DNA from 3 places in the Shewanella cyperi genome. Region 2 is predicted to be linked to each of the others. Evidence: predicted binding sites of a transcription regulator. Region 2 holds the regulator's gene; each other region holds the start of a gene.
The links. The regulator FliA, encoded in region 2, starts transcription of late flagellar genes. The targets are predictions, from matches to a motif close to CTAAAGNTNNNNNNNNNNNNGCCGATA.

Region 1 (10,529 bases), 1.5 Mb from region 2:
GCTCCAGCGGTTTGTTTTCCTCTTCCTCGGGGGCGCGGATATCCACCACTATCTCGTTGCCACTGACGGCTTGTACCGTTTCGGTTTCGGCTACCTGGGCATCCATGGTGGCGGCAATCTCGCGTATGTCGATGGCCTTGGCATCGGCAATCACCCTGTCCAGCAGATCGGCAGAGAACTTCAGTTCCTCCTCTTCCACCTTGGACAGCACGGCCTTGACCGTGGGGCGCTGGGAGATCACGCCGCAATACTCGGGCATGGAGGCGGCAAAGTCCTCGGTGCCGATACGGCGGGCTTCGTTGATAATGTCCTGCTTGTCCATGGTGATAAGCGGCCTGAGGATCAACAAGTCGGTACAGCGGTCAATCACGTTCAGGTTGGTGAGGGTCTGGCTCGATACCTGGCCCAGGCTCTCACCTGTTACCAGCGCCTGCACGCCCATACGGTCGGCCACCCGGGTGGCGGCGCGCATCATCATACGCTTGAGGATCACCCCCATCAGGCCCTTGTCGATACGCTCCAGGATCTCGGTCACCACGGGATCGAAGGGCACGCTGATAAACTTGACCTTGTGTGATTCGCTGTAGGTCTTCCACAGGTGGTAGGCCACCTGCTTAACGCCAATCTCGTGCTGGGCGCCGCCCAAGTTAAAGAAACAGTAATGGGTACGGGCGCCCTTTTTGATGAACTGGAAGCTGGCCACACCCGAGTCGAAACCGCCGGAGATCAGCGACAGTACGTCTTCCTGGGTCGCCATGGGGAAGCCACCCAAACCTTCGATACGGCGGTTGACCATGTACAGCTTGTCGCGATCGATTTCCAGGTTCACCGTAATATCAGGGTCTTTGAGCTTAACGCCCTTGGCCTCGGTGAACTGGTTCAGGCCACCGCCCACGTAGCGCTCCACCTCGATGGAGTTGAAGTCGTGCTGACCGGAGCGCTTGACCCGGACGCAGAAGGTTTTGTCTTTGAGCACATCGCGATACACCTTGAGCGCGTGCTGATAGATGTCATCCATGGTGGTGAAGCTGTACTCGGCCACCTGCACCACGTTGGCGATGCCGGGAATGCAGGCCAGACGCTCGGCAAACACGGATTCCAGCTCCGGCTTGTCCTTGGGCACCATCACCATGATCCTGTCCCACTGGCGCTGCACCTTGGCATCTTCATCGATCTTTTTCAGCACATTGCGTATGTTGGACTCGAGCATTTTGGTAAAGCGCATTCTTACCGGTTTGCTCTTCATCATGATTTCGGGGTACAGCTTGACGATAAACTTCATTGGATTTCCGCAGGACAATTTAAAAACAGCAATTTGCCGATTATAACAAAGCACGGGGATGAGAGCAGAGCTTTTATTGCAGTATGACGGGCAGGGCCGGCGGGTAAAAACAGAGGCCCTGAAATGTCAGGGCCTCGTCTGCTATTGCCGGGGAGGTTATTTGCCGACCTGGATCTCGTCGGATTCCTTGGCCTTGCCCTGCTCTATGGCGATTTCCACCCGGCGGTTGCGGGCGCGGTTCCCGGCGGAATCGTTGGGCACCAGGGGCGCAGTGGAGGCCATGCCCACCACCTTCATCCTGGAGGCATCAAAGCCCTTGACCTTGATAAGCTCGTGGGCCACGGCCACGGCGCGCTTGGAGGACAGGTCCCAGTTGGAGCTGTAGAGCTCGTTGCTTATCTGCATGTCGTCGGTGTGACCCGAGACTGTGATAATGCCGGGCACATCCTTGAGCAGGTTGCCCACGGCGCGGATCACCGGCTTGAACCTGGGTTGCAAAAAGCCCGAGCCCGAGCCGAAGGCGCCCTTCTCGCGAATACGGATAATGATCTGTTGCCCCAGGGATTCGATTTCAATGGCGCCGTCCACTATCTGCTCATTGAGCTCCTGGGCCATTTTCTTCACTTCCTGGTTGATCTTGTCCTGGGCCGAGGCGGCCTCGGACTTCTTGGCTTCAGCGGTTTCCTGGGCCGTGGCCGAGGCTTCGCCGCCGCGCTGCTCACCCTGTTGCTGCTGCACACCACCGGCGCGATCCGAGTCCCCTTCCTGGAAGTCGAGGATCGGCTCTGTCATCTCGTTGGTCTGCTGGTTGATGATTTCGATGGGCGTAGGTTCGGGCTTGCCGGGTCGGAATTCCAGGGCGATCACCGAGGTGCCCTTGGGTATGTCCTTCACTTCCACCTTGTTTTGCACCCCGAAAGCGTACTTCATGGAGCCGGCAATCTGCTTGAACTTCATCACGTCCATTTCGGAGAAGGCCAGCAGCAACACAAAGAAGCACATCAGCAGTGACATCAGATCGGCAAAGGTCGCCAGCCAAGCCGGCGCCCCCGGCGGCGGACAGTTACACTTGTCCTTGGCCATGGGATTACTCCCCGTCCGTGGTGTCTATCTTCCGCTGTTTTTCGGACAGATAGTTCTTGAGGAAGCCTTCGATCACCCTGGGGTTCTGGCCGTCCTGAATTGCCAACACGGCATCCATAATCAGGTTACGGTTAAGCATTTCCTCGCCCATCCGCAGCGCCAGCTTGTCGGCAATGGGGATGGCCACCATGTTGGCAATCACAGCGCCGTAGAGTGTGGTCAACAGAGCCACCGCCATGGAGGGGCCGATGGACTTGGGGTCATCCATGTTGGACAACATGGCCACCAGACCCACCAGGGTACCTATCATACCCATGGCCGGAGCCACGTCACCGAAGGCCTTGAAAATACTGATACCGGTACGATGGCGCTCCTCTGTGAGGGCAATGTCCTTTTCCAGGGCCTCACGCACCACGTCACCGTCGTGGCCGTCAACCAACATGTCAACGGCCTTTTGCATAAAACTGTTGGAGATTTGCGCCTCTTCCAGAGCCAGAAAGCCACCCTTACGGGCCGCATCGGCCATGGACACCGACTGCTCAATCAGCTCTTCGGGCTTTTCCAGCTTGAACATAAAGGCCTTGGCGGCAATCTTCACTGCACCGAGGAATTGCTTGAGGTTGAATTTCATCATCACCACAAACAGCGAGCCGCCAAATACGATAAGCACGGAAGGCACATCGACGAAGATAGCCAGACCGCCGCTGCTGACCATGGCCATGATGATAAATGCAAAGCCGCCCAACAAGCCTATCAGGGTTGCTAAATCCACAGTTGCTCCTCAATGGTGTCGCCAAGGACGAAAAGAGATGTCCAAATCTGTCTGAAACCCTTATACCGGTTCTCCCGGGGTCTGGACAAGGGCGCGTCAGTCATTTGCTATTCTCAGTTATCGGACCGAACTTGGGCAAGTTTAGTGTCATTTTATTTTTTTCAACAAAAATTCAGCAACAAAGCGTGCAGCGAGGCAAATTTTGCCCGCCTGAATTTGACCCTGGTGGGCTCCTGAGATACCTTGTGTCGGCTAAATTTTCAGGAAGTGTGACAGTGGCCAAAAAACCCGACAGCTTAACCTTTGAAGAGTCCCTGCTTGAGCTCGAACGCATAGTGAGCGAGTTGGAACAGGGGGATGTGTCCCTCGATGATGCCCTCAAGCAATTCGAGCGCGGCATAGGACTGGTGCGCGCCAGCCAGGCCAAGCTGGAACAGGCGGAGCAAAAGGTCGCCATACTGCTCAAGCAGGAGCCGGATGCGCCCCTGGCAGACTTCCTGCCCGAGGGTGAATAAGTGCTCAAACACAGTCTGGCACTATGCCAAGCCCGGGTTGATGCCATTCTCGCCCGGGAAATTGATCAACTGGACGACGGCGCACCGCGCCTGAAGCAGGCCATGCGCCACGGCGCCCTCCTCGGCGGCAAACGTATCCGTCCCTTCCTGGTGTATGCCGTGGGAGAACTGCTGGGGGTCGATAAGCAGCAGCTCGACCCCTGCGCCGCCGCCATAGAATGTATCCACGCCTATTCGCTAATCCATGACGACTTGCCCGCCATGGACAACGACTGCCTGCGCCGCGGTCAGCCAACGGTACATATCGCCTTCGATGAGGCCACCGCCATTCTTGCCGGGGATGCGCTGCAAACCCTGGCCTTCGACATTATCAGCACCGCAGACGCCGAGCTGGATGCCCAGCAAAGGCTGCAAATGGTCAAGGCACTGGCCCAAGCCTCAGGTTATGCCGGCATGTGTGGCGGCCAGGCTATCGATCTTGCCGCCACCGGCCAAAGCATAGATTTGGCCCAACTGACCCGCTTGCACAACCTCAAAACCGGTGCCCTTATCCGCTGCGCCGCCGAGCTGGCGCTGATTGCCGCCAAGGCGCCTGAGTCGGAAAAAGCCGCCCTGCGCAGCTATGCCGATGCCATAGGTCTTGCCTTCCAGGTGCAGGACGATATTCTCGACATTACCGCCACCACCGAAGAGCTGGGCAAGCCCCAAGGCTCGGATCTGAACGCCAACAAGAGCACCTTTCCCAAACTGCTGGGATTGGCAGGCGCACAGCAAACGGCCGATAACCTGGTGGCCGATGCACTATCGGCGCTGGCAAAATTGCCATACAATAGCCAGTTACTTGCAGAATTCGCCCGCTTCATCATAGAGCGCCGGGTATAAAAAGAGAGTCATTGAACCTCGCTATGAGTTTGGACATTTCCCAATTTCCGGTACTGGCCAAGGCCAACACCCCAGAAGAACTCAGGCAATTGCCTCAGTCACAGCTGCCGCAACTGGCCAATGAATTACGCCAGTTCCTGCTTAAATCCGTTGGCATGTCCAGTGGCCACTTCGCCTCGGGTCTGGGTACGGTCGAGCTGACCGTGGCCCTGCATTATGTGTACAACACCCCCTTCGACCGCCTGATCTGGGACGTGGGCCACCAGGCTTACCCCCACAAGATCCTCACAGGTCGCCGCGATCGTATGCACACCATCAGGCAGAAGAATGGCCTGCATCCCTTCCCCTGGCGGGAAGAGAGTGAATACGACACCTTCAGCGTCGGCCACTCGGGCACCTCGGTCTCGGCCGCGCTCGCCATGGCGGTCGCCGCCGACAAGGAAAAGGCGGGGCGCAAAGTGGTGGCCGTTATCGGCGATGGCGCCATGACCGGCGGTATGGTGTTTGAAGCCATGAACCATGCTGGCGATCTCGACAAAGACATGCTGGTGGTGCTGAACGACAACGAGATGTCCATCTCGGAAAACGTCGGCGCCCTCAATAACCACCTGGCCCAGCTGATGTCCGGCCGCCTGTACACCACCATTCGCGAGAGCGGCAAAAAGGTGCTCAAGGGCATGCCGGTGATCAAGGAAATGGCCAGACGCACCGAAGAACACCTCAAGGGTATGGTCGTCCCCGGCACCCTGTTCGAGGAGCTGGGCTTCAACTACATAGGCCCCATCGACGGCCACGATGTGGATGCCATGGTCGAGACCCTGCGCAATATGCGCGGCCTCAAGGGCCCGCAAATCCTGCACATCATGACCAAGAAGGGCCGCGGCTACGAGCCGGCGGAAAAAGATCCCATTGGCTGGCATGCCGTGCCCAAGTTCGACCCCAGCCAGTTCCGCAAACCGGCCACCAAGCCGGGACTGCCCACCTTCAGTCAGGTGTTTGGCAAATGGCTGTGCGACATGGCCGAAAAAGACAGCAAGCTGCTCGGCATCACCCCGGCCATGCGTGAAGGCTCGGGTATGGTGGAATTTTCCCAGCGCTTCCCGGAGCAGTATTTCGATGCCGCCATCGCCGAGCAGCATGCCGTGACCCTGGGGGCCGGTTTTGCCTGCGAAGGCTATAAGCCCGTGGTCGCCATCTACTCCACCTTTTTGCAGCGCGGTTACGATCAGCTGATCCACGATGTGGCGCTGCAACGTCTGCCCGTGCTGTTTGCCATCGATCGCGGCGGCATAGTGGGTGCCGATGGTCCAACCCACCAGGGCGCCTTCGATCTCAGCTTCCTGCGCTGTGTGCCCAACATGCTGATCATGGCACCAAGCGATGAAAACGAATGTCGGCAAATGCTGTACACAGGCTATTGCCACAACGAAGGACCAAGCGCGGTGCGCTATCCCCGTGGCAGTGCCACAGGTGCCGAGCAGGTGGAACAAATGACTGCCCTGCCCATAGGCAAAGGGCTGGTGAAACGCCATGGCAAGGGCATAGCCGTGCTCAACTTCGGCACCACCTTGGCCGCAGCCCTGACCGCGGCCGAGGCGCTGGATGCCACAGTGGCCGACATGCGTTTCGTTAAGCCTCTGGATGAAGCCCTGGTGCTGGAACTGGCTGCCAACCATGAGGTGCTGGTGACTGTGGAAGAGAACGCCATCATGGGCGGCGCCGGCAGCGGTGTGCTGGAACTGCTGGCCAAACACCGCATCTGCAAGCCTGTGCTGCAAATCGGCCTGCCCGATGAGTTCATCAAGCACGGCTCGCCGGAAGAAATCATCGCCGAGCTGGGCCTCGATGCTGCAGGTATCGAGCGTCAGATCCGCGCCTATATCGACTGAGTTGCTGCTCGATAAGGTAAATAATCCACCTTCTGAAGAAGGTGGCTTTGCCTAAGCCCCCTAGAAGGGGGCCAAAAGCGACTATTATTTACCTTACCTACTTTCGTAGTTGTTTAGCCACTTGTGGAGCTGTGTGAGAGGTCACACAACCCAACTCGATAAGTCACAATGCCTGAGCCTCAATGTTCATTACAGGCAAAGCCTAAATTGATGATAACCACCTACTGAAGTAGGTGGTTTAGGGCTGAAAACAAAAAAAGGACTGCCTTGGCAGTCCTTTTCTATTATTGGGTTGGCAAGGGCTGATTAAGCCCCGAACTTAAGCCCCGGACTTAAGCCCCGAGCTTAAGCCTGAGTATCGACACCGCCGCCCTGGGAGATCATCACCATGGCGGGACGCAGCAGGCGACCATTGAGTTCATAGCCCTTCTGCATCACCAACATCACGGTATTGGCGGGGAAGTCATTGCTCGGCTGCATGCCGATGGCCTGGTGCTGCTCAGGGTTAAAGGCCTGACCCATGGGGTCAACCGCCTTGATCCCGAATTTTTCCACCGCGGTCTGCAGGCTCTTGAAGGTCAGCTCCACGCCTTCCATCATGGCCTTGCTGGCCTCGTCGCTGCTGCCACCGGCCAGGGCGCGCTCCATGTTGTCCAGTACCGGCAGGAGTTCGTTGGCAAACTTTTCCAGGGCAAACTTGTTGGCCTTCTCCACATCCATGGCGGCGCGGCGGCGAATGTTGTCCACTTCGGCGGCGGCACGGATCACTGAATCTTTCTGCTCCTCGACCTTGGCCTCGGCGCTGGCGAGAGCCTGTTCCAACTCCTCAACACGGAAATTGGCCTGGGTCAGCTCGTCAACCAGAGACGCCTCTTCGGTGACAATTTCGCTTTCCTGCACTGTATCCTGTGGATCTTGTTGTGGTTGGGTCGAATTCTTACTCATCTTAACTCCGGCTAAAAATGCTTTGTTTCTGCATAGGCTAGGCATATTATGGGGATCAATTCCGGCGTTTCAAGGCCTAAGGCACGCACTTTCCCCATATGACTTCCCCGTTTCACACCATAGGCCTGATTGGCAAACCCCATCACAGTGGCACCAACCTGACGCTCAAGCGGCTGCATCACTGGCTGACGACCCAGGGATTTGAGGTTCTGGTGGAAGAACGAGTGGCCGGTGAACTGGGCAATCAGGTGACCGCCGTGGATCTGCTGGAAATCGGCAGCCGCTGCGATCTTGCCATAGTGGTGGGCGGTGACGGCAACATGCTGGGGGCCGCGCGGGTGCTGGCGAGGTTCGATCTCGGCGTTATCGGGGTCAACCGCGGCAACCTGGGCTTCCTCACCGATCTGCCCCCCGATGGTTTTGAAGACATGCTGGCGGATGTGCTGGACGGCGACTTTGTCACCGAACACAGGTTCCTGCTGGAGGCTGAGGTGCACAGGCACGGCGCCATCAAGGCCAGCAACACCGCGGTCAACGAAGCCGTGTTGCACCCGGGCAAGATAGCCCACATGATTGAATACGAGGTCTACATAGACGATCAGTTTATGTACAGCCAGCGGGCCGACGGCATGATAGTCTCGACCCCAACCGGGTCCACAGCCTACTCACTGTCGGCCGGCGGCGCCATACTCACCCCCAATCTGCAGGCGCTGATCCTGGTGCCCATGTTCCCCCACACCCTGTCTTGCCGCCCCATAGTGGTGGACGCCCACTCCACCATCAAGCTGGTGGTGTCGCCGGACAATGACGAGAACCTGGAAGTCAGCTGTGACGGCCATGTGACCCTGGCGGTACTGCCCGGCGATGAGATCATTATTCGTCAGAGCGCCGAGCGCCTGCGGTTAATCCACCCCAAGGGCCACAATTATTTCCACGTGCTGCGTAACAAACTCGGCTGGGGCAGCAAACTGTTCTGAACAAGCTGTTCTGAGCAAGCAGTTCTGATTAGCCCAGAGCCCGGTCAACGATCCTGAAGCGGCGCCACATCCACAGGCAGAGGCCGCTGCTGACACAGGCCAGCGACACCCAGACCCCCTTGACCCCGAACAGCCAGGCAAAGCTGTAGATCACCAGGGCTATCAGCAACAACTTGCTACCGGTCAGTATCGAGGCTTCCCTGGGCCTGTTGGTGGCCTGGAAGAAACTGGCCCCCACCAGGATCATGCCCTCAAAGGGCAAACCCCAGAAATACAGCCCCATGGCCTGTGTGGCCACCGGCCTGAGTTCGGCATTATCCCCGGCAAACACATACAGCATCCACTCTGGGTGACGGTAGAGCACAATCAGCCCAAGACCTGCCACCAGCAGTGCCGCGCTCAGCGCCAGCCGCCTGGCCTCCCGTACCCTGTCGTGGCGCCCGGCGCCGGCATTGAAGCTGAGGATCGGCTGAGTGCCCAGGGCGATCCCCTCGAAGATCAGATAGAAGAAGGCTTCGGTATAACTGACCACCCCATAGGCGGCCACGTGCAGCGGCGTTCCTACCCACAGCAGCGCCGTGTTGTGCAGCGTCAACACTATCGACAGGTACAGATTCATCAGCAGACTGGGCAGGCCCACCCGGGCGATATTGAGACAGTTGTCCAGGGTCAGCGCCATCTGGGTCAGGTTAATCCTGAGTTTGGTGCGGGGGCCGAAGAAATGTACCAGACACAGACCGCCGGTCACCGCCTGGGACAACATGGTGGCTATGGCGGCACCGGCCAGTCCCAGGGGAAACACCATCATCAGCAGGTAATCGAGCAGGGTGTTGAGCAGACCGCCGCCAATCAGCACCCAGGTCACGAAGCCCGGACGACCGTCGTTGCGCAGCAAGGTGGTGAAGCTCATGGAGATGATGGGGAAAATACACAGGGCGTAGTACCAGAACAGATACTGATTGGCGCTGTCCAGCACCTCACCCTCGGCCCCGAGCCAGCGCAGAATATCGTGGGAAAAGACTGTGCCCAGGGTGCCCAGTATCAGGGCACTGAGCAGGCACAGGCTGAAGGCGTTACCGAGCAGGCGTCTGGCCCTGGCCTCATTGCCCTGCCCCAGATTGATGGACACCAGCGCCGCCGCCCCCATGCCAAGCAAGGCCCCCACGGCATACACCAGGGCACCGACCGGATAGGCCAGCATCATGCCCGCCAGCCCCTGAGCCCCCAGCAGATGGCCGACAAACATGCCGTCTATGGTGACATAGATGCCTGTGACCAGCATGGAGGCCACGGTCGGCAGGGTATAGCGCCAGAACAGCCTGGGCAGTGGCAAGCGGATCAGCGGGTTATCCTGGGGCTCGGACATTCACTTGGCTCTTTGTTTTTATGGGCATGCAGCCTGGAAAATGCTGCCGATTCTACCGCAAACGGCCCGGCGCCGCAGCCCCGACCGCCATCATGATGCACTGAAACAGGCCTTTACCCCCTGCTCCAGCTGCGCCCAATCGAGCGGCTGCTCGGAGATAATCTCCAGACGGGAGTCGAGGGCATCGTCAAGCTCCGCCAGCTTAAGCTCATCCCCCAGGCGATTGATGGCCAAAATGCCATCGGCAGTGATCATCACAGCCTTGAGCCGCAAAGAAGGCACGGCATTCACCCAATTGAGCAAGGCATCGAAATCAAATTGCCAGCCGGCGCCGAAGATCCAGCCACAGCTGTGCATAGGGCCTTCGCTGTGTTCTCGCCTGAGTATGGCGTCCTGAGCAGGTTGCGGATCTGGCTCAGTTTCCCGGCTGTCGAACACTGAGCCCGGCGCCAAAGGCGTAAGCGCTTGTCGCAACAAGCTGTCATTTGGCGTCTTAGTTCTGGGTTCGAGTCTGGACCGGGTCAGCCAGGGGGCATAAGTTAAGGGTTTATCCCCTATGCTGAGGATTTCCTGCCGCAAGCCTCGCTCCGTAAGATAATTTTGCAACGCCGCCAAGGCATCCGGCCCCCAGGCATCGGCCTTGCTGGCGAGGATAAGATCCGCCACCGCCAGCTGATCGTTGAACAGGGGATTGCCCGTGTAGCGCGGGTCATTCAGTACCCTGGGGTCCACCAGGCACACTGTGGTCTGTATGCTGAGCACGGGTGCCAGATAGGGATTTTGCAGCAGTTTCAGAATTTGCGCCGGGTGCCCAAGCC
Region 2 (10,529 bases):
ATCACCTTCACCCCATCGGCACTCTCGGAGACAACCACAGGTTGCAATGAGGGGGCGTCAGGCTCATCAGTATGAGGCAAGTCGCTGACCGGTTTCAACGGCGACAAGGGTAATTGTTCTTGGGGTTGCGATGAAGTCCCAGCGGCAGGATCTTGCTGTTGCTGCTTACGGGCATCGCGGATAATGACATCGGTAGCGTCAGGATGCCGACTCAGCCATTCGGCAATGGCCTCGGCCTGCGCATCGGGCACCATCAGCAGCACCTGGCTGTTTTGCAACCTCTGTATTTCCTGTTGCAAGACACGATTTTTGCGCTGTACATCCAGATACAGCGCCAGGACTGCCACCAGGGCAAGACCGAGCAAAAACAGCCACAGTCTTCCCACTGTTTGCTTTTCAGACACGGCCCGACTCTTTGAGTATGGCATCGGCCATGCTTTCAAGGGCAATGGACTGAGTGGCAATACCGGCTGCAGCCACGGCCTGAGGCATGCCATAGACAACACAGCTGGCCTCGTCCTGAGCCCAAATGGTCGCACCGGCGCTCTTGAGCATGCGGGCGCCCTCTCGACCATCTGCGCCCATGCCGGTCAGCACCACAGCCAAGACATCGCCGCCGTAGGCCTTGGATGCCGAGGCAAAGGTGATATCCACACAGGGCTTGTAATTCATGTCGGCACTGCCGGCCACTATCTTGATCCGCCCCGTGGCGCCGGCTTTTTCCACCATCATCTGCATTCCACCCGGTGCCAGATAGGCACAGCCGGGCTGTAACACATCGCCATTGGCGGCCTCTTTTACCGAAATGCGGCAAAGACCATTCAGCCGGCTCGCAAAGGCGGGAGTGAAGGCTGCCGGCATATGCTGGATAAGCAAAATAGGATGAGGATAATTGGCCGGAAACTGGGTTAATACCTTCTGCAGCGCCACAGGACCGCCGGTAGAGGTGCCAATGGCCAGCAGCTTATAGCTCTTTCCACTGGCACGGATCGGCGCACTTGGCGAGGCTGTCCGCGGAAAAGATTGCGACAGTGGCGGACGAGTGCCCAGTGCTGGCCGTGTGGGCTCTGGGACGGCCACAGCAGGTCTGGATACAGGGCGATAAACCCTGCGTCTTCCCAGCGCCTTGACCCTTTGCTGTAACAGCTTGATGGCTTCGTCTTTATTGGTAGCAATGTCTTCGAAACGCTTGGGTAAAAAATCCAGCGCCCCCGCATCCAGTGCATCCAGCGTCGCCTTGGCGCCGTCGTGGGTCAGGGACGAAAACATCAAAATCGGAGTCGGCACCTTGGCCATGATTTCACGCACGGCTGTGATGCCGTCCATGACCGGCATCTCTATGTCCATGGTGATCACTTGAGGCTGGAGTTCCTGAGCCATTTTAACTGCCTCGGCACCATTAACGGCGGCGCCGATCACTTCCAGCTCAGGATCCTGGTTGACTATCTCGCTTACCCGTCTGCGGAAAAAGCTTGAATCGTCAACCACCAGTACTTTAATTGTCATTGGGGTACCCGTATTACTGCATTACTTCTTGCGGGCATAGTGCTTGAGCAGCCCTGGCACATCGAGGATCAGAGCGATACCACCATCGGAGGTGATAGTCGCGCCGGCCATACCGGGAGTGCCGTGCAACAAGGCACCCAGAGGCTTGATAACCACTTCTTCCTGACCGATAAGTGCATCCACCACAAAACCTATCTGCATGGTGCCCAGCTGCACTATCACCACATGGCCGTGCTTCTTGTCACCGTGTTTGAAGGTGGTTTTGTTTCGCCGCAACCAATGCTCCAGGTAGAACAAGGGCACGGCCTTGTCGCGCACTATGACCGTCAGCTGGCCGTCGACTATGTTGGTTTTGGTCAGATCCAGATGGAATATTTCATTGACGCTGGACAGCGGCAGGGCAAACACTTGCTTGGCCACTTCCACCATCAGGGTTGGCATAATCGCCAGGGTCAGGGGCACTTTGATTTCCAGACAAGTACCCTTGCCCTTCATGGAATCTATGTGCACAGTACCGTTGAGCTGGGTGATACGGGTTTTCACCACGTCCATCCCCACCCCACGACCGGAAATATCGGAAATTTCGGTTTTGGTGGAGAATCCCGGCGCAAAAATCAGATTGTAAGCATCATTATCAGACATCCGCGCAGCGGCATCCTCGTCAAGCACGCCGCGCTTGATGGCGATTTGCTTGAGCTTCTCGGGATCCATACCGGCGCCGTCATCTTCTATCTTCAGCAGTATATGATCGCCTTCCTGACTGGCAGACAGTGTAATGGTACCTGTGCGTCGTTTACCTGCGGCTTCGCGTTCGATGGGCATCTCAATGCCATGGTCCACCGAGTTTCGTACCAGGTGCACCAAGGGATCGGCCAGGGCCTCCACCAGGTTTTTATCCAGATCAGTCTCTTCACCCACCAAAATCAGGTCGATTTCCTTGTTCAGACTGCGGGCAAGGTCACGGACCACCCGAGGGAAACGACCAAAGACTTTCTTGATGGGCTGCATGCGGGTTTTCATCACCGCACCCTGCAGATCGGCAGTCACCAAATCCAGGTTTGCCAGCGCCTTGGACATTTCCTCGTCTTCACGGGTAACACCTAGACTCACGAGTCGATTGCGCACCAGTACCAGCTCACCCACCATGTTCATGATCTGGTCGAGACGGGCGGTATCCACCCGCACTGTGGTTTCACCCTGGGGCACGTTGGTCGCTGCAGCTTTTGCCTGGGCTGCCGGTGCTTCGGGCACTGCGGCAGCCTTAGCCATCTGGGGCTGAGGCGCTGCAGGTGTAACCGCAGCTACTTGCTTGGGCGCTGATGGCTTTGGTGCAGCTGGCTCTGCGGCAGATTTGCCGGGCCCGGTGCCCTTGCCATGCAATTCATCCAGCAGGCGTTCAAATTCTTCATCGGTAATCTCGTCGGCATCGACCTTGTCGGCAGCACTGACTTCCACTTTGGCCACTTCACCCTTGGCCGCGCTCTTGAATTTGCCGGCACCATGGAGCTCATCGAGCAAGGCCTCAAACTCATCATCGGTAATATCGTCACCTGACGGTGCTGAAGTGGGTTTCGCGGCGGCAGCTTTGCCTGCTACATCCTGTGGGACGCCAGTCTTGACGCCGGGTCCCTTGCCTGAACCGTGGAGTGCATCAAGCAAGGCCTCAAATTCAGCCTCGTTAATTTCATCAATGCTGGATTCGCCGCCACTGGTGTTTTTGGAAGCAGGCGCAGCCACTACGGGTTCAGGAATGGGTTCTGGTTCAGGTTCAGGCTCTGGTTCAGGCGCGGGTGCAGCCGCACCACCTTCGGAGGGAAGCGGCGCCCCTGAAGACAGGAGTTTAAGCTTGGCCAGCAACTCAGGAGAGGCAGGGTCTTGCTCCTGACCGGCCTGGGTTTGAGCAAACATGGTATTAATGGCATCGACCGCCTGGAGAATAATATCCATCAATTCGGCGGTGACATGACGCTTGCCGGTACGCAGCAGGTCAAAGGTGTTTTCCGATTCGTGGCAGACGTCAACCATGGGAGCCAATCCCAGGAAGCCCGCCCCCCCTTTCACTGTGTGGAAACCACGGAAAATCGCGTTAAGCAGATCCGTGTCACCGGGGTTATTTTCCAGCGCTACCAATTGTTCCTGCAGCAGCTCTAAAATTTCACCGGCTTCGATCAAAAAGTCCTGCAGGATCTCTTCATCTACGTCAAATGCCATTAAACTGACTCCTTAATCAGAAACCCAGGCTTGAAAGTAAGTCGTCGACTTCATCCTGGCCCGTTACCACATCCTGACGCGCCTCCGCGTTCATGATGGGGCCTTCGGCTTCTATGCTGCTTTTTGGGGGCTCGGTGGTTTCCTGGGGAGTATGTTCACCAAACACGGTCAACATGGAGACCAGACTGCTCTCCACCTCCCGAACCAACTCTATTACCCGACGGATCATTTGCCCGGTAAGATCCTGGAAATCCTGCGCCATCAGAATCTGATTCAAGAGTTCTCGCAGGCGGTTTGAATCGTTCTCGCTGCGGACCATCAACTGCTGTACATCGTGACAAAGCGCTTTGAATTCATTCAACTCTATATCACGGCGCATCAGTCTGTCCCATGCAGGAGTCACAGTCTGAATATTGTTTATCAATGCATCGGCCAGCGGCAGACATTCTTCAACGGCGTCCATGGTCTTATTGGCCGCCTGTTCCGTCATATCGATAACGTAATTGAGTCTTTCCTTGGCATCCGGAATTTCGGTATTGGCCAACTCCAACAATCTGTTATCAACCTGAAAGTCCATCAAGGCACTGTGAAGCTGGCGGGTGAGTTTTCCGACTTCATCAAACAACTCACGCTGCAACGGCATGGCAAAATCACGGAACAGCGCATCGGCCTGATCCTGCTCACCGGCGGACAAGAGTTCGACAAGCATTTGCGCCTGTTCGAGACTGATGAGCCCTGAAGTGTTTAGCTGCATAGCCCGTCCTTGCTTAACTGAGGCGCTCGAATATCTTGTCCAGCTTTTCTTTCAGGGTGGCAGCGGTAAATGGCTTAACTACATAGCCGTTTACCCCGGCCTGTGCCGCGGCAATGATCTGCTCTCGCTTGGCTTCGGCAGTTACCATCAACACTGGGATATTCTTCAGGTTTTCGTCGGCGCGAATGGCCTTCAGCAGGTCAATACCCTGCATGCCGGGCATGTTCCAATCCGTGACCACGAAGTCAAAATCGCCTTTTTGCAGCATGGGCAACGCTGTGGAGCCATCATCTGCCTCCTGGGTATTGTTGAACCCCAGGTCTCGCAACAAGTTCTTGATGATACGCCTCATCGTCGAAAAATCGTCAACAATGAGAATCTTCATATTCTTGTCCAAGGTTTCCTCCGGTGAGCTGACACTCTAAATGCTCAATTAGTAATTATACGTGTGTCCAATGCTTGAGTTTGCCCTTGAGTCGCAGCATAGCTTGGCTGTGTATTTGACTCACCCTGGACTCACTGACATCAAGAATGGCACCAATTTCTTTTAAGTTCAGCGCTTCATCATAATAAAGCGATAATACCAATGCATCTCTCTCTGGCAATTGTTTGATGGCCTCGACCAAAGCACCATGAAATTGGCTGTCGGCCAAAGAATCAAAGATGCCATCAGACTGCTCACCCTCTGGAACCAATACGTCCTGAGAGATGCCTAAATCTTCTATCCCTATGATTTTACCTACAGAAACATCGCTCAAGATATGATGGTACTCATCCAGCGTCATATCAAGTCTTTCTGCGATTTCTGTGTCCCGTGCATCACGGCCGAGTTCCTGCTCCAACTCATCTATGACCTGGGCGACCCGCCGCTGATTGCGATGCACCGAGCGGGGAACCCAGTCGCCACGACGGATTTCATCCAACATGGCGCCGCGGATCCTTATCCCGGCAAATGTTTCAAACTTGGCACCCTTGCTGCCGTCAAACTTAGTCGACGCCTCAAGCAGGCCTATCATGCCTGCCTGCAGCAAATCATCCAACTGTACGGAAGCCGGCAACCGGGCCAACATGTGGTGCGCGATTCTTTTAACCAGCGGTGCGTACTGTTCAACGATGGATGTTTTATTATCCAAAGCGGTATACGCCGCGGCTTTATTCACTCGATCTATCCTCTTGGTACTCAGGACGCTGCACCAAACGTTCAACAAAGAACTCCAGGTGACCACCCGGTTGTTGCGGAATAGGCCAACTCATAACCTTATTCGCCAGACCATGGTAGGCAATGGCCGCCGGTGATTTCGGATAAGCCTCAACAATCAGCTTTTGCTTGCGCACTGACTTTCGCAGGTTTTCATCGAAGGGGATAGTCGCCACCAGCTCCAGCGCCACGTCCAGGAACCTGTCGGTGACCTTACTCAGCTTGGCAAACAGTTCCATACCTTCACGCAGACTACGGACCATGTTGGCCACTATCTTGAATCTGAATACTCCGTGCTCACGGCTGAGGATCTTAATCAGGGCATATGCATCTGTGATGGACGTGGGTTCATCACACACCACCACCAGCACATCCTGAGCGGCGCGGGAAAAACTCAGCACCATGTCGGAGATACCGGCGGCGGTATCCACAATCAGCACATCAAACTGGGTGCGCATTTCGCTGAAAGCGCGAATGAGACCGGCGTGCTGCGCCGGGGTCAGCTCCACCATGGCCTGGGCGCCCGAGGTCGCCGGGATAATACCAATGCCCTTGGGTCCCCGGAGAATGATGTCATCGAGCTCCGCCTCGCCGGACAGCACATGGGACAGGTTCTTTTCGGCCCTCAGGCCCAACATGACATCCACGTTGGCCAGACCCAGGTCGGCATCCAGTACCAACACCCGCTTGCCCTTCTCGGCAAGCGCAACCGCCGTATTGATGGAAACGCTGGTCTTACCGACCCCGCCCTTGCCACCGCTGACGGCGATTACTTTGACTTTTTCGTTATATGGTTGATTCATCATACGTAAACCGCTTGCTTGATCCCGGGTCATAGCTTTACTCAAATGCATAGGTCGGTTGTTCTGCCCATTTCTTTTCTTTCACGGGTCTGTGTTCATTGTCATTCATGGCTGCCAGCGCTTGTTTGGCCAGCGCCAGGGTATCAGCCACTTGCATATCTTCAGGAACCCTTTGACCATCAGTCACATAACTCAACTGCAATCCGCTTTGGATCAGCACACTCAGGGCGCCTGCCAAAGAACAGGCTTCATCCAACTTGGTCAACACAGCCCCGGAAAGGGGGATCCTTTTGAAGTGTTCCACTGCATCCTGCAACACCCGCCGTTGTGATGTCGCTGACAATACCAGATAACTGCGGATCGGCAAGGCTCGGTTAGCGGTCAAGTTATCCAGTTGTTCCACCAGACGCATGTCCCTTTGCCCCATTCCTGCCGTATCTATCAATACTAGCTTGCGATTCCTGAACTGATAAAGTATTTGTTCCAACTCATTGAGATCATGAGCTTGCTTTACCGGACAGCCCATTATTTTGCCATAAGTTGCCAATTGCTCAAAGGCTCCAATGCGATAATGATCCGTGGTAATGAGCGCAACTTGATCTGGGCCATGTTGTGCAGCGAATCGCGCCGCCAATTTGGCGATGGAAGTGGTCTTGCCGACACCGGTCGGACCGACAAAAGCCACCACGCCACCGCGACGCACTATGTCATCGCCCTGGTTGTCCAACATGTTGGCCAGACTCTGGGGCAAGGCTCTTACCAGCTCCACAGGTGAGTAATGCTCGGACAGAGCTGCCAGCTTGGCTGCCACGGCAGGGGAAAACTCCGCGTCAATCAAACGGCTCTCCAGCATGGCCCCTACCGGATTGTTACGTTTCTTTTGCTCCGACATCAGGGCGGCAACCTGGTGGGTCAGCAAGTTACGCAGGGAACTCAGTTCCTCACGCATGGCATCCAGCTCTGCGCTGGGCTTTTGCTGGGTGCGCTGCTTATCGGGGGACGGTGTAAAAGTCGCAGGCTGGGGCGCCGATTTGGGCGCAGGTGCTTCAAGTCCGCGGGCCCAGGCAGGCATGTCCAGCTCACTTTCCTGTTGTCCGGTCAGCTGCTGCATACGGCTTTGTTGTTTTTCCAGCAGGGCCTGCAGGGAATCGGCGGGGGCTGCGGCAACTTTTTGACGGCTGGTTTTGACCGTGGGTTTGGCACCGAGCGAGACCCTGTCGTCGGCCACTTCATCAAAAGGGGAAATAGACTGAGGCTTGGCAGCAACCGGCTTGGGATCGTCGTAGTCTACGGCAGCAACAATTTCTATGCCACCGGTCACCTTTTTATTGGACATGATGACCGCGTCGGAACCCAGAGTCTCTTTTACCTGAGCCAGTGCCGCACGCATATCTTTGGCAAAAAAACGTTTAATTTTCATTATTTATCCCCTACTGACCCACCGCCGACACGATGCGGATTTGCTTCTCATCCGGCACCTCCTGATAGGATATGACCCTCAGGTTTGGAATGGTGTATTTCACGAATCTCGACAGGGTGGAGCGCAACATCCCCGAGGTCAGCAGAATGGCAGGTTGTCCTACCATTTCCTGTCTCTGGGCGGCATCAGCCAGTGATTGCTGCATCCGCTCTGCCAGGCCGGGTTCGATATTGGGTCCCTCTCCCCCGGTCGCCTGCATAGATTGATGCAACATTTGTTCCAACTCTGGCGCCAATGTTATGACAGGGATTTCCGCCTCGGGACCGGCGATTTCCTGCACTATCATCCGCTTGAGGGCGATACGCACCGCTGCGGTCAGCACCTCGGTATCATTGCTCTTGGTGCCGTATTCCAGCAAGGTCTGAACTATAGTGCGCAGATCCCGTACCGATACGCCTTCATTGAGCAGGTTCTGCATCACCTTAACCACATTGCCAAGTGACATCACATCCGGAATAAAGCCGTCAACCAACTTGGGTGAGCGCTTGGCCAGCATATCCATCAATTGCTGTACTTCCTCGTAACCGAGCAGCTTGGCGGCATTATTGGTCAACAGCTGACTGATATGGGTTGCCACCACAGTCGCGGCGTCCACCACAGTGTATCCCAGCGTCTGGGCGTGCTCCCTCAGCTCGGGCGCAATCCAGACCGCTTCCAAACCAAAGGCCGGATCGCGGGTTTCAATACCATCAAGCTTGCCGAATACCTGACCAGGGTTGATGGCCAGCTCGCAGTCATGGCGGACATCCGCCTCTCCGACCACCACACCCATCAGGGAAATCCGATAGGCATTGGGTGACAAGTCCAGGTTGTCACGAATATGAACCGCCGGCACCAGGAAGCCCAACTCCTGAGACAGCTTCTTGCGTACGCCCTTGATCCGACCGAGCAGTTCACCGCCCTGCCCCTTGTCCACCAAGGGAATGAGGCGATAACCCACTTCCAGACCGATAGTGTCAACATGACGCACATCATCCCAGCCCAGCTCCTTGGGTTCATGGTCGAGTTTTTCCACTGTACCTTGAGAAGCCTTTTCCAATGCCTTCTGCTTTTTCACTTCATTGCGTTTGTTGACCATATAGGCCGCCGCGGCAGTCAGCAGCGCAAAGGTCAGGAAAGCCAGGTGCGGCATGCCGGGCACTATGCCCATGATAAACAGCACCCCGGCAGCGATGGCCAGCGACTTGGGACTGTCAAACATCTGGCTCATCACCATCTGGCCCATGTCACCGGACTCATTTTGACGTGTCACCATCAACGCGGCGGCTATAGAGAGCAGCAAGCCGGGGATCTGGGCCACCAGGCCGTCACCTATGGTCAACAGGGTGTAGATTTCCACCGCGGTGGAGAAGTCCAGGCCATGTTGCACCATACCAATGACGAAGCCACCGAGAATGTTAATGGCCAGGATCATCATACCGGCGATGGCATCGCCTTTTACGAACTTTGATGCACCGTCCATGGCGCCGTAAAAGTCTGCCTCACGGGTCACTTCGGCGCGGCGGGTACGGGCTTGATCCTGGTTGATGATACCGGCGTTGAGATCGGCATCGATGGCCATTTGCTTGCCAGGCATGGCATCCAGAGTAAAGCGGGCGCTGACTTCGGAAATACGGCCGGCACCCTTGGTGACTACGGCGAAGTTGATAATGATGAGGATCAGGAACACCACCAAACCCACGGCATAGTTGCCGCCGATTACCACTGAGCCGAAGGCTTCAATCACCTTACCGGCGGCGTCACCACCGTTATGACCTTCGAGCAGAACCACCCGGGTCGATGCCACGTTCAGCGCCAGACGCAATAAGGTCGCAACCAGCAGCACTGTGGGGAAGGCTGCAAAATCCAGTGGCCTGTCGGTGTAAATGGCCACCAGCAGAACCACCAGAGCCAAGGCGATATTGAAGGAAAACAGAATATCGAGCAGGAATGCCGGGATCGGCAGCACTATCATGGCCAGGGCGGCCAACACCAGGACGGGAGTTCCCAGTCCCTTGATATTTTGGGGTTTAACCTGCTTGATTTGCCCGAGAGTCGCTAACAGATCCATTCACATTCAACCAGAAATTTGACGCTGTGGCAGGGATAAAGCAAAGAGCAGGCCAAGATGACTCAGTATTTCAAATCGTCCGGAATTGGCTGGTTGAGCGGAATGGGTTTGGGCCTGGTGCCCTTACCTTTCTGGTATTGCCGCAGCTGGAACACATAGGCCAGCACCTGGGCCACGGCGGTAAACAGGCCTTCGGGCACCTGCTGATCGAGCTTGGTGGTGTGATAAATGGCGCGGGCCAGCGGCGGCGCCGACACTATCGCCACCTGGTGTTCGCGGGCAATCTCGCGGATTTTGAAGGCCACATCGTCCACCCCTTTGGCGACCACAAAGGGTGCCGGCGAGCGGGTGACGTCATATTTGATTGCCACCGCATAGTGCTCGGGGTTGACCACTATCACGTCGGCCTTGGGCACCTCTGCCATCATACGGCGCATGGCCAATTCCCGCTGCATCTGGCGGATCCTGCCCTTGACCTCGGGCTTACCTTCGGTGTCCTTGTATTCGTCCTTGACTTCCTGCTTGGT
Region 3 (10,529 bases), 700 kb from region 2:
GTCGGTTTCGCATACACCGGTTATGACGGTATCGGCACCGAGTTGATAAGCGTATATCCCCGCCAAAGTCAGAAACAGTATGTTGCGGCCGGGTACAAAGGTGTTCGGCAGGCCATTGTCCATTAATTCATGGGATACCGGAATGGCATCACGGGTGAGTGCGGAGATAGCCAGCTCGCCCAACAGCGACACGTCCATTATCTTGTGACTGGCCACTCCCAAGCGGCTGGTGAGGGCCTTGGCGACTTCTATTTCTGCCACATGGCGTTGACCATAGTCGAAGGTAATGGCATGCACTTCATCAAATTGTGCCAGGGCCTGAATAAGACAGGTGGTGGAATCCTGGCCACCACTGAAAACAACAACGGCTTTAGACTTAACTGCTTTTGACATAAGACGAACTTCAAACAAAATATCAGGAGCTCAGTTTACCCGAGGTGGGTCACGCTGCAAAGCCGCAGCCGGCGAGCCGGCTTGCAAGCCGGCAAAAAATCCACTATAAAAGCCGCCCCAACCAAAGAGGCCTGTCATGACATATCCGGTTAACGAAGTTTTTGAGACCATCCAGGGTGAAGGATGCCATACAGGTATGCCGGCTATCTTTGTACGCCTGCAGGGATGTCCTGTGGGCTGCAGTTGGTGTGACACCAAGCAGACCTGGGAACTGCTGGAGCAGAATCGGGTGTCGCCCGCGGATGTGATCCGGGTCGATGGTAGTATTGGCCGCTGGGCCATGCACGATGCCGACAGTTTGGTCTCGGCCTTCAAAGCCAAGGGTTTCAGCGCCCGTTTGGTGGTGATCACCGGCGGTGAACCTTGCCTGTACGATCTCACCGCCTTAACTATAGGGCTGGAGCAGGCCGGTTACCAATGTCAGATAGAGACCAGTGGCACCTTTGAAGTGAAGTGCTCTGAAGGCACCTGGGTGACAGTCTCCCCCAAGGTCAATATGAAAGGGGGCTATCCCGTGCTGAGGCAGGCTTTGGAGCGAGCCAATGAAATCAAGCACCCCATAGCCACGGAGAAGCATATCGAGGAGCTTGACGATTTGCTCTGTGGTCTGGACATCAGCGGCAAGACCATCTGTCTCCAACCCATCAGTCAGAAGCCGAGGGCCACGGAACTGGCAATGAAAACCTGTATTGCCCGTAATTGGCGCCTGTCTATCCAAACGCACAAATACCTTAATATCGATTGATTGTTAAGTAATAACGGCGACCCTGGGTCGCCGTTATTGTCTCAGGCCAATAAGCCGCTTCGGTTGAATTCCTCAAGGGCCGCCTGGGCCCCACTGATATCGCCTATCTGCTCTGTAACCCAGTCCGGATGGTAATAGGTATCCAGATAGCGCTCGCCGGGATCGCAGATGAGGGTCACTATCGAGCCGGTTTCACCGGCCTGCTTCATCAGGCTCGCCTGTTTCAGGGCGCCATAGAGGTTGGTACCTGTGGAGGGACCGGTTTTACGGCCAATCAGACGCTCCAGCCACAGCATGGTGGCGATGGAGTTGGCATCCGACACCTTGAGCATTTCATCAACAACTCCGGGAATAAAGGAAGGCTCAACCCTTGGCCTGCCTATACCTTCAATTCTGCTGCCTTGTGACAGGCACAGACCGGCATCGCGGCTGTGGAAATAGTCATAGAACACCGAAATTTCCGGGTCCACCACACACAGGCGGGTAGCCAGCTGCTGGTAACGGATGTAGCGGCCTATGGTGGCCGAGGTACCACCTGTGCCCGGGCTCATAACAATCCAACGCGGCACGGGATGGGGCTCAAGTGCCATCTGGCTGAAGATGGAATTGGCAATGTTGTTATTGCCGCGCCAGTCGGTGGCCCGCTCGGCAAAGGTGAACTGATCCATGTAATGGCCCTTGAGTTCCCGGGCCAGACGTTCGGATTCGGCATAAATCTCAGAGGTCTTATCGACAAAATGGCATTGGCCACCGTAGAAACCTATCTGCTCGACCTTTCGTTTGGCGGTACTTTTGGGTACCACGGCAATAAAGGGCAGGCCCAGCAGGCGCGCAAAATAGGCTTCGGACACCGCAGTGCTGCCGGAGGAGGACTCTATGATAGGCGTGCCCTCATTTATCCAGCCATTACACAGGGCATAAAGGAACAGCGAACGTGCCAATCTGTGCTTGAGGCTGCCCGTGGGGTGAGTGCTCTCATCCTTCAGGTAGATGTCGATACCTGCCAGCATGGGTAATTCAAGCTTGATCAGGTGCGTGTCGGCACTGCGTTGGAAATCAGCATCAATTTTGGCAATGGCCTGGTTTACCCAGTGCTTGTTCATAGCGGTTCCGGAAATGTTATAACCATATCGGCTAAATCATAATGAAATCGCATATAAAAGCCAGCAACACCATTGTGGCGGCGGATCAAACGCTGGAAAGTGTGGCTAACAGTGGCTTTAAATTAGAGGGCAACAACAGGTTTTGGCCTGAAAAGGCTACCGGGGAGATCACAGGGGGAATAAACACGAGAGAGAAAAGAGAAAATGGTGGAGGGAGAAGGATTCGAACCTTCGAAGGCGGAGCCGTCAGATTTACAGTCTGATCCCTTTGGCCACTCGGGAACCCCTCCACAGGGGCGAATTGAGAACAGTGAAATGGTGGAGGGAGAAGGATTCGAACCTTCGAAGGCGGAGCCGTCAGATTTACAGTCTGATCCCTTTGGCCACTCGGGAACCCCTCCAATGTGTCACTGGACGCTTTTCAAATTGTAGGCAAATGGTGGAGGGAGAAGGATTCGAACCTTCGAAGGCGGAGCCGTCAGATTTACAGTCTGATCCCTTTGGCCACTCGGGAACCCCTCCTCAATTGCGGCGGCAATAGTAAGCAGATTCGTTTTATATGTAAAGGCTAAATTCTTAAAAAAAGCTAAAGTAACTGGCCAAGTGGTCGATTAAGTTACAAGGATATGTTTTATTGACGTTTTTATATGCAAATTGCTTCACCTTTAATCAATGAACTGCAATGTGGCGAGCGCCTCAACCATGCAATAGAGCATGGTCGTCGCGGAGAGTTCGCCCTGCTGTTGGCCATGCTATCCCAGGATGCCCGGGACATGGCCCAGTTCACTTTGGGTGAAGAAGGCACTGTGGATGCCAAACTGCGACGCCAATTTGAATTGCCGCCGGCCCAAACCCTGGTCGCGGATGTGGCCGACGACTCCCTGGTCAATAACGGCGGTGAATTTCACGAATTGGGCTTGCGTGGTTTTGCGCTGCAACAGGCGCTGAAGCCGGAGGCTTTGGTCACCCGGGGACCGATCCCCGTCACCATGCTGGATGCCTTGAACAATACCGACCCTTTGTGCAAGTCCCGTTATCTTGAGCCACAGCATCCCGCGCTGCCCGAGATTCCCCATTTCAACGATCGCCTCAGTGGTCAGCTGGCACTGGCGCAGCGGATGGCACAAGCTTGAACCGCGCCACAGTCCCGTATTGCTATAACCTTTAAAATGCGGCCATTGTGATTATCGAACAGAGGAACAGAGATGAAGAGCATTGAAGAGCAGCAATCCTCGACCATCAACGATACCTGCAATGATTGCGGCAGTTTTGTTGACATAGGTACTGTGCTTGACGAACAGGATACCTGTATGACCTTGTCTTTTTCCGGTGTGGATGCCGAAATGAAGGCGAAGGAACTGGCAACGCTGGCCTTGGCGAGATTTCCGGGGTGCCGGGCGCAACTGGAGGCTGAGGCAAGTGGCTGTCGTCTGAGCTTGCAATTTGATGTCAGTGCCGAAAAATTGATTTTCGCTTTGGATAATGGACTAACTGGCTGAAGCACCATATTGCTCTTGGTGACGAACTTACTGTAATCTCGGCAAAATTAGAATAAAAACCTCTGTGGGCCCGGGCCCGCAGTTAATTAAGGGATCTGTGTGAAAAAACGCAAACATCAGCATATTGTTGATTTGGTGGTCAACTCGACCGTTAAACAGCAAGGTGATTTTGCCAAGACAGCAGAGCTGGTGACTGAACTCCTGTGTCAGCATCTGGGCTTGTCTTTCGCCAGCGTTTGGTCATTGAATGAATCCCAGGCTACCCAGGCGGAAATAGCCTTCTTCGGTCCCGTATTACCCCAGGGGAAAAAGCGCCCCGCGTCATTGAAAAACGCCCCCCGTTATTTGCAGGAATTGCGCAAGCACAGGCATATAGATGTTGCAGATACACTATCGGATGACCGGGTATCTGAATTGCGAGATGACTATTTTATTGAACGGGGGATACGTTCCACTCTCGACCTTGCCATCCGTATCAATGGCCACCTGGAAGGCATTCTTTGCCTTGAGCGCAGTCAACCACTGTTATGGTCGGAGTTTGATATTCACCTGGGCAGCCAGCTTGCCGATCAATTGGCATTGACACTGGCGACCCGTCAGGCCGATGACAAAGATGAACAGCTGATGTTGTTCCGCTCTGCTGCCGAGCAATCCGATCAGGTCACCATGTTGATTAACCTGCACACGGAAAAGGTTGAGTATGTGAACGCCGCCCATGGCCGTATTACGGGCCTGCCTGCGGAAAAGGTCATAGGCCTGGGCCTGAAGCAAATGGATTTTTTCCGGCAACATCCCAAGTTGGGTGAAACCACGCTGGCACGTATTTTCAAGGGCGAAAATGTTCAGGGTGAGGTCAAACTGAAGCGGGCCGATGGCCACTGCTATTGGCTTAAATATCACGCCAGTCAATTCATTACCGAACGCGGAAATCATTATGTGTTGGTCTGCGGGGAAGATAACAGCGAACAACACAACTACCAGGCCGAGTTGGAAAAACTGGCCTGGCGCTGCAATTTAACCGGTCTGTATAACCGGGCGCATTTCAACCGGGTACTGGAGCGCAGCCAGCAGGGGATGTTGCTGCTGGTTGACCTGATGGGCTTCAAGCGGTTCAACGATACCTATGGCCATGAGCAGGGAGACGCTCTGCTGATTGAAATAGCCAGACGGCTGCGGCATTTCGCCGATATCTATAAGGCCAAGGAAATAGCCCGGGTCGGCAGTGATGAATTTGCCGTGCTGATGGCGGATCCGTCCGAGGAAGAGGAATTCCTGCGTAACAAGCTTTATCAGCAACTGGCCGCGCCGGTGTTTATCGGCCGTGAGCAGGTTGACCCCAAGCCTGCACTGGCGGCGGTGGATTTGGCCGCTGTCAACAACCTGGTGGCGCCTCTAACCTGTGCCGATATCGCGCTGCAACATGCCAAGAAGAAACAGGGCACGGCGATCCAAATCTTCAACAGCACCTTGCTCAGTGCCTTTAAGGACGACGCCCAGATTGAGCGCGACCTGCACACCGCCATCCGCGGCCGCCAATTTGAGCTCTATTATCAGCCCCTGTGGGACTTACAGCAGAATCGCTACACCGGGGCCGAAGCGCTGATCCGTTGGCATCATCCCAAGAAAGGGGTGTTGTTTCCCGGGGCCTTTATCGATATTGCCGAGCAATCCGGCATGATCAACGCCATTGGCGCCTGGGTTCTGGAGGCCGCTTGCCGCCAACTCAACCTGTGGCAGCATCACAATCTGGATATGTCCATGCATGTGAACGTGTCCGCCAGGCAATTCTTCAGCGGCAATCTGTACGAACAGGTGTGGCAACTGCTGAGTCGTTACCGGCTTAGACCCAAGAGTCTCATCCTGGAAATCACCGAAACCGAGCTGATGGAAGACATTCGCTACGCGACCAACCTATGTCAGGAGCTGGCGGAACTGGGAGTAGGGCTGGCCATTGATGACTTTGGTACCGGCTACAGTTCCATGCGTTATCTGAAACAATTCCCCATCAGCAAACTGAAAATAGACAGGTCATTCATATCCGATTTGACAGTTAGTCATGAAAGCCGCGAAATCGTCAGTGCCATTATCGCCATGGCGCGCGCCCTTAATCTGTCACTGACAGCCGAAGGTGTAGAGACCACAGATCAAGAAACGTTTCTGGCCAAGAGTTTGTGCGATCAGGCACAGGGTTTTCTGTACAGCCCGGCGCTCAGGGAAGCGGAGTTTTCGCAGTTTCTATATGAAAATCAGGTGCCTGCGAACCGCTTGCCGGTTTAGCGCCCACAGCACTGCTTGAACTTTTTTCCGCTGCCACAAATGCAGGGTGAGTTACGACCCGGCAGGGCTGCGTTTCTGTGCTGTCCCTGGGTGTAAAACCACAATCCCTGCTCGCGAACGAAGTCCGATATTTCCTCTATGGCATCCAGTGTGTTGCCATCCTTATACCAGGCGATAAAGTGGACCTTACCCGAGTCCCCATCCATAGAGCTCTCTTTAATATTCAGGGCCAGCCATTGGGGATGTGGACCCGCGGCCAGGATCTGGCTATTGAGATCCCGGCGATAGTCCGGGTGATGGGTTGCAATTAAATAGTCCCACAGCTGCAACACAAAGGCACTGTAGCGCGAACGCATCAGGGTTTCAGGTGTGGGGGCAGGGCGCATTCCGGCGTGAAAGGGGCGGCAGCAGTTTTCATAATCACCGCCGCCGCAGGGGCAGACTTGCTTCATAACTCAGGGTTTCAGGCTTCTGACAAACTGCTCGCCATAATACAGGTTGGGGACGGGCTTTGCATCAAAGTAGAAGCGGCTATCGGCACCGTTATTGGAATCCACCGTCAGTGACCAGGCACCGTCTTTCTGCTTTTTGGCAACTGTAACAAATTTTCCGGCGAACTCACTGACGGGCTCACCCGTGTCGGCGGCAGGGTGAAAACGAACCAGGTAATAACCTACGTCTGTCGCACTGTTGCCTTCGATTGTCCGCTCAAGTAAGCGGAAGTCCACTTCTATGCGGGCATTCTTGCGCTTTATTTTGCCAAAGAAGGCGTGATAAACGGCCACTATGGCCTGACGTCCACGTACTATCTCTCTGTCCTGCTTGTCGGTAATGTAACAGGCATTCTCGTCGTACACTTTTTCCAACACCTCGGGATCCAAGCTTTGAAATGCCTCAACGAACCTTTGGTAATTGGTGTTAAGTGCCTTGTTATCATCCATGGCATTGGCTGCAAAAGCACCGATCGACATCAGCAAGGCAGCCAGTAAAAGTAAAACTCTCATCATAAACAATAATTCCAGCTATCATGGACATCACTATAATGTATGGCCTGCTGTAACCCAAGAAGCAGATCATTACAAAGTGTGTAGCCTCCGCTGTATGGTTCAAGACAGGAGACACATCATGACCGATCAGGATAACGCGTTGTTTTGGGCCGAAATGGCCGATGTGATTCCGTTAAAACAACAAACTTTACTGCCTTCGGCGCCGGATCCGCAGGAACAGGCCAGGAAATGTAAGCTGGCTCAACTTGAAGCCAGACTGGCACCGCTGGCGGTCGATCCCGCCCATTTACCGCCTATTGGGGCGGATGTGGAGCTGAGCTTTTGCCGGGATGGGGTACAACAGTTGGTGTTCAGGCAATTGAAACTGGGCAAGTACCGCAGCAAGCGCCAGTGCGATCTCCGTGGTATGAAGCTGTTGGATGCCCGTTTGTTGCTGCTTAAAGTGATAGATGACGTTATTGCCCGCGATGAGCGCAATCTGTTATTGGTTCATGGCAAGGGCGTAATGCGTTCTGCCATGGCGGCCTGGTTGCCGCAAATTGACGAGGTTCAGGCGTTTTACAGTGCCCAACTCAAAGACGGTGGCAAAGGAGCCCTGTACCTGATGCTGGAAAAATCAGCCCAGGCCAGGGTCCACAGCAGGGAAACCAACAGCAAGGGCCATGGCAGCCGTTAGTTGCCGAGCCAATCACATAAAAAAGCCCGGGAACCCGGGCTTTTGTTCACTTAAGTCACTTTACCAGCCACACTGGCGGTTGGCGGCATTGTTTTGCTCATCCAGCCAGGATTTGAGCGGCGCGAAATAATCCAGAACGGCGCTGGCGTCCATTTGCTCTCTGCCGGTAACCACGGCAAGGGCTTGCGGCCATGGCTTACTGAGACCCATTTCCAGCATGGCGTTCAGCTTGGCACCGGCATCCTTATTGCCATAGATGGAGCAGCGATGCACCGGACCTTCGTCCTTGGCAATGTCACACAGGGCCTTGTGGAACTGGAACTGCAGTATGTGGGCCAGGAAGTAGCGGGTGTAAGGCACATTACCCGGTACATGGTACTTGGCACCCGGATCGAAGTCCGCTTCACTGCGCTCAACCGGTGCCATCACACCCTGATACTTCTGACGAAGTTCCCACCAGGCCTGGTTATATTGCTCCGGCTTGATTTCACCGGAGAATACCTTCCAGCGCCACTGGTCTATCATCAGGCCAAAGGGCAGGAAAGCCACCTTGTCCAATGCCTGTCTGAGCAACAGCCCTATATCCTTGGACGCATCGGGTACCTGATCCAGCAGACCAATCTGCTGCAGATATTTTGGCGTGATGGACAGGGCTATGGTGTCGCCTATGGCCTCATGGAAACCATCATTGGCACTGCCTTTAAAGATATAGGGTTGGTTTTTGTAGGCCCGCTGATAGAAGTTATGGCCCAACTCGTGGTGTATCACCTTGAAGTCATCGCCGGTTTTCTGGATACACATCTTGATACGAATATCATCGGCGTTGTCGAGATCCCAGGCCGAGGCATGACAGATCACGTCCCTGTCCTTGGGTTGTACGAACAGGGAACGTTGCCAGAAGGTGTCGGGCAGGGCGTCAAAGCCCAAAGAGGTAAAGAAGCTTTCGGCCTGCTTCACCATCTTTTGCTCGTCGTAGCCTTGCTTGGCCAGCAACTCGGTCACATCATAGCCGGGATCGGCATCCTTGGGCGCCAGCATGGGATAGATGTTACCCCATTGCTGTGCCCACATGTTGCCGAGCAAGTGGGCCGGGATAGCACCTGTCTTGGGCGCAACTTCATCGCCATATTGCTGGTTCAACTCACCGCGCACATAGCAGTGCAGCGACTCATACAAGGGCTTGACCTGACCCCAGAGGCGGTCGAGCTCGGCGGAAAAATCGTTGGGAGCCATGTCATACTGGCTGCGCCACAGTTCAGACAGACTGGGATAACCCAGATCTCTGGCCCCTTCGTTGGCCAACTCCACTTCACGCTCAAACAGCGGCCGCATGGGCTTGGCTATTTCACGCCAACCGGCCCAAACTTCCTTCAGCAATTCCGGATCGCGGGATTCCGCCATCAGGGCCGACAGTTCCGGCTGGGTCAGACAACGACCATCTTTAAGGCAATACTTGCCCTTGCCATAGAGGCCGTTAAGTTCTGAGCTGATTTTCGCCAGTTCAGCGTTTTTGGCCGGATCCAGGGGGGCCGGCAACACCAGTGCGCTGCGCAGCAGGTTAAGTTTGCGGGCATCGTCAGCATCCAACGGCAGGTCGACGAACCTGGCCGCTTCATTGGCAAAGCGAACCGATGCGGCGGTCACTTTTTCTGCAACGGCGGCCGACAATGACGCTGTATCTTCGGTAATAAAGTTACTGTAGATCCACTCAGCGCGATTACTTTCCAGCGATAATGCGGCCAATTCAGCTTCGGCGTTTTGGATGAACGCCTTGGCTTCTGCGACCGTGGGCTTGGCCGCTTCGGTCACCGCCGGGGTTGGAGCCTTGGCGGTTTCCTGCTGTGTGCAGGCGGCAGCGACGATGGCAAGACCGACGGTTGCGGCGATGCGGGTGAGTTTCAGATGGGTGAGTGACATAAGGGCCTCCCTGTTTATTGTTTGCAACAGTCTATCCAATAGTGAGGGAATTGCCATAAATTACAGAGAGATTTCGTTGATAAAGCGACAAGAATCCCGCCATTCCAGACCAATAGTGTTTGACAACCACAGGTCCAATGATTAATTTAAACGGGTGTTTTAATCAATTATAGGTAAGGGAATGGCGAGTCGATCCGATACAAAAACAAGAATTCTGGATGCAGCTGAAAAACTCTTTGCCGAACGTGGCTTTTCCGAGACATCCCTGCGACTGATCACCAGCAAGGCCGAGGTCAATCTGGCGTCGGTCAACTATCATTTTGGTTCAAAGAAAGAACTGATCCGCGCCGTACTGGCCCGCTATCTGGATGTCTTTATGCCGGCAGCGTCTTTGGCCCTGGAGAAGTTGCAGCACAGTGACGGGACAGCTTCGCTGAACGAGATATTTTCCGCCCTGGTGGGCCCCTTGCTCGATCTCAACAAGATGCGACATGAAGGAACCCGCATTTTCCTGCAACTGCTCGGCAGGGGCTATATTGAAAGTCAGGGCCATCTGCGTTGGTTTATCACCACCCATTACGGTGAACACCTGAGTCTGTTTGTGAAAGTGGTGTGCCAGAGCGCGCCCCATATACCACCGGCCGAGATGTTCTGGCGACTGCATTTCACCCTGGGCACTGTGGTGTTCACCATGGCTTCCGCCGATGCACTCACCGAGATAGCCGAGGCTGACTTTGGTGAGCAAAACAATATCGAAACGGTGATCCGCAAGGTCATCCCCTACATGGCGGCCGGTGTGGCTGTTCCAGTCTGAGCGCAATAAAAAGGAAGGTTGCTTATGACAAGCCTGCT

Region 1: pomA (flagellar motor protein PomA) is a predicted target of FliA. The motif match lies at 3,256-3,282, and genes of this name have one in related genera.
Region 3: JYB84_RS08530 (VC2046/SO_2500 family protein) is a predicted target of FliA. The motif match lies at 2,888-2,914, and genes of this name have one in related genera.

Annotation. Positions count from the first base shown of each region.
Region 1 covers NZ_CP071501.1:1,164,180-1,174,708, reverse strand. The annotation lists gene thiI (tRNA uracil 4-sulfurtransferase ThiI) at 1-1,282, opposite strand, end outside; gene JYB84_RS05000 (flagellar motor protein MotB) at 1,439-2,365, opposite strand; gene pomA (flagellar motor protein PomA) at 2,370-3,137, opposite strand; gene xseB (exodeoxyribonuclease VII small subunit) at 3,413-3,652, shown strand; gene ispA ((2E,6E)-farnesyl diphosphate synthase) at 3,653-4,534, shown strand; gene dxs (1-deoxy-D-xylulose-5-phosphate synthase) at 4,558-6,423, shown strand; gene grpE (nucleotide exchange factor GrpE) at 6,769-7,368, opposite strand; gene nadK (NAD(+) kinase) at 7,467-8,345, shown strand; gene JYB84_RS04965 (MATE family efflux transporter) at 8,374-9,711, opposite strand; gene JYB84_RS04960 (CobW family GTP-binding protein) at 9,802-10,529, opposite strand, start outside.
Region 2 covers NZ_CP071501.1:2,673,643-2,684,171, forward strand. The annotation lists gene JYB84_RS11600 (membrane anchored protein in chemotaxis locus) at 1-338, opposite strand, end outside; gene JYB84_RS11605 (protein-glutamate methylesterase/protein-glutamine glutaminase) at 397-1,506, opposite strand; gene JYB84_RS11610 (chemotaxis protein CheA) at 1,528-3,717, opposite strand; gene JYB84_RS11615 (protein phosphatase CheZ) at 3,734-4,471, opposite strand; gene cheY (chemotaxis response regulator CheY) at 4,485-4,868, opposite strand; gene JYB84_RS11625 (RNA polymerase sigma factor FliA) at 4,912-5,631, opposite strand; gene JYB84_RS11630 (MinD/ParA family protein) at 5,624-6,505, opposite strand; gene flhF (flagellar biosynthesis protein FlhF) at 6,510-7,892, opposite strand; gene flhA (flagellar biosynthesis protein FlhA) at 7,903-10,002, opposite strand; gene flhB (flagellar biosynthesis protein FlhB) at 10,065-10,529, opposite strand, start outside.
Region 3 covers NZ_CP071501.1:1,972,899-1,983,427, forward strand. The annotation lists gene queC (7-cyano-7-deazaguanine synthase QueC) at 1-393, opposite strand, end outside; gene queE (7-carboxy-7-deazaguanine synthase QueE) at 530-1,198, shown strand; gene JYB84_RS08510 (PLP-dependent cysteine synthase family protein) at 1,240-2,301, opposite strand; tRNA gene JYB84_RS08515 (tRNA-Tyr) at 2,507-2,591, opposite strand; tRNA gene JYB84_RS08520 (tRNA-Tyr) at 2,618-2,702, opposite strand; tRNA gene JYB84_RS08525 (tRNA-Tyr) at 2,739-2,823, opposite strand; gene JYB84_RS08530 (VC2046/SO_2500 family protein) at 2,949-3,434, shown strand; gene JYB84_RS08535 (DUF406 family protein) at 3,507-3,800, shown strand; gene JYB84_RS08540 (putative bifunctional diguanylate cyclase/phosphodiesterase) at 3,900-6,077, shown strand; gene JYB84_RS08545 (YchJ family protein) at 6,074-6,529, opposite strand; gene JYB84_RS08550 (YybH family protein) at 6,533-7,081, opposite strand; gene JYB84_RS08555 (Smr/MutS family protein) at 7,203-7,760, shown strand; gene JYB84_RS08560 (M2 family metallopeptidase) at 7,821-9,677, opposite strand; gene JYB84_RS08565 (TetR/AcrR family transcriptional regulator) at 9,859-10,491, shown strand; gene JYB84_RS08570 (acyl-CoA dehydrogenase) at 10,516-10,529, shown strand, end outside.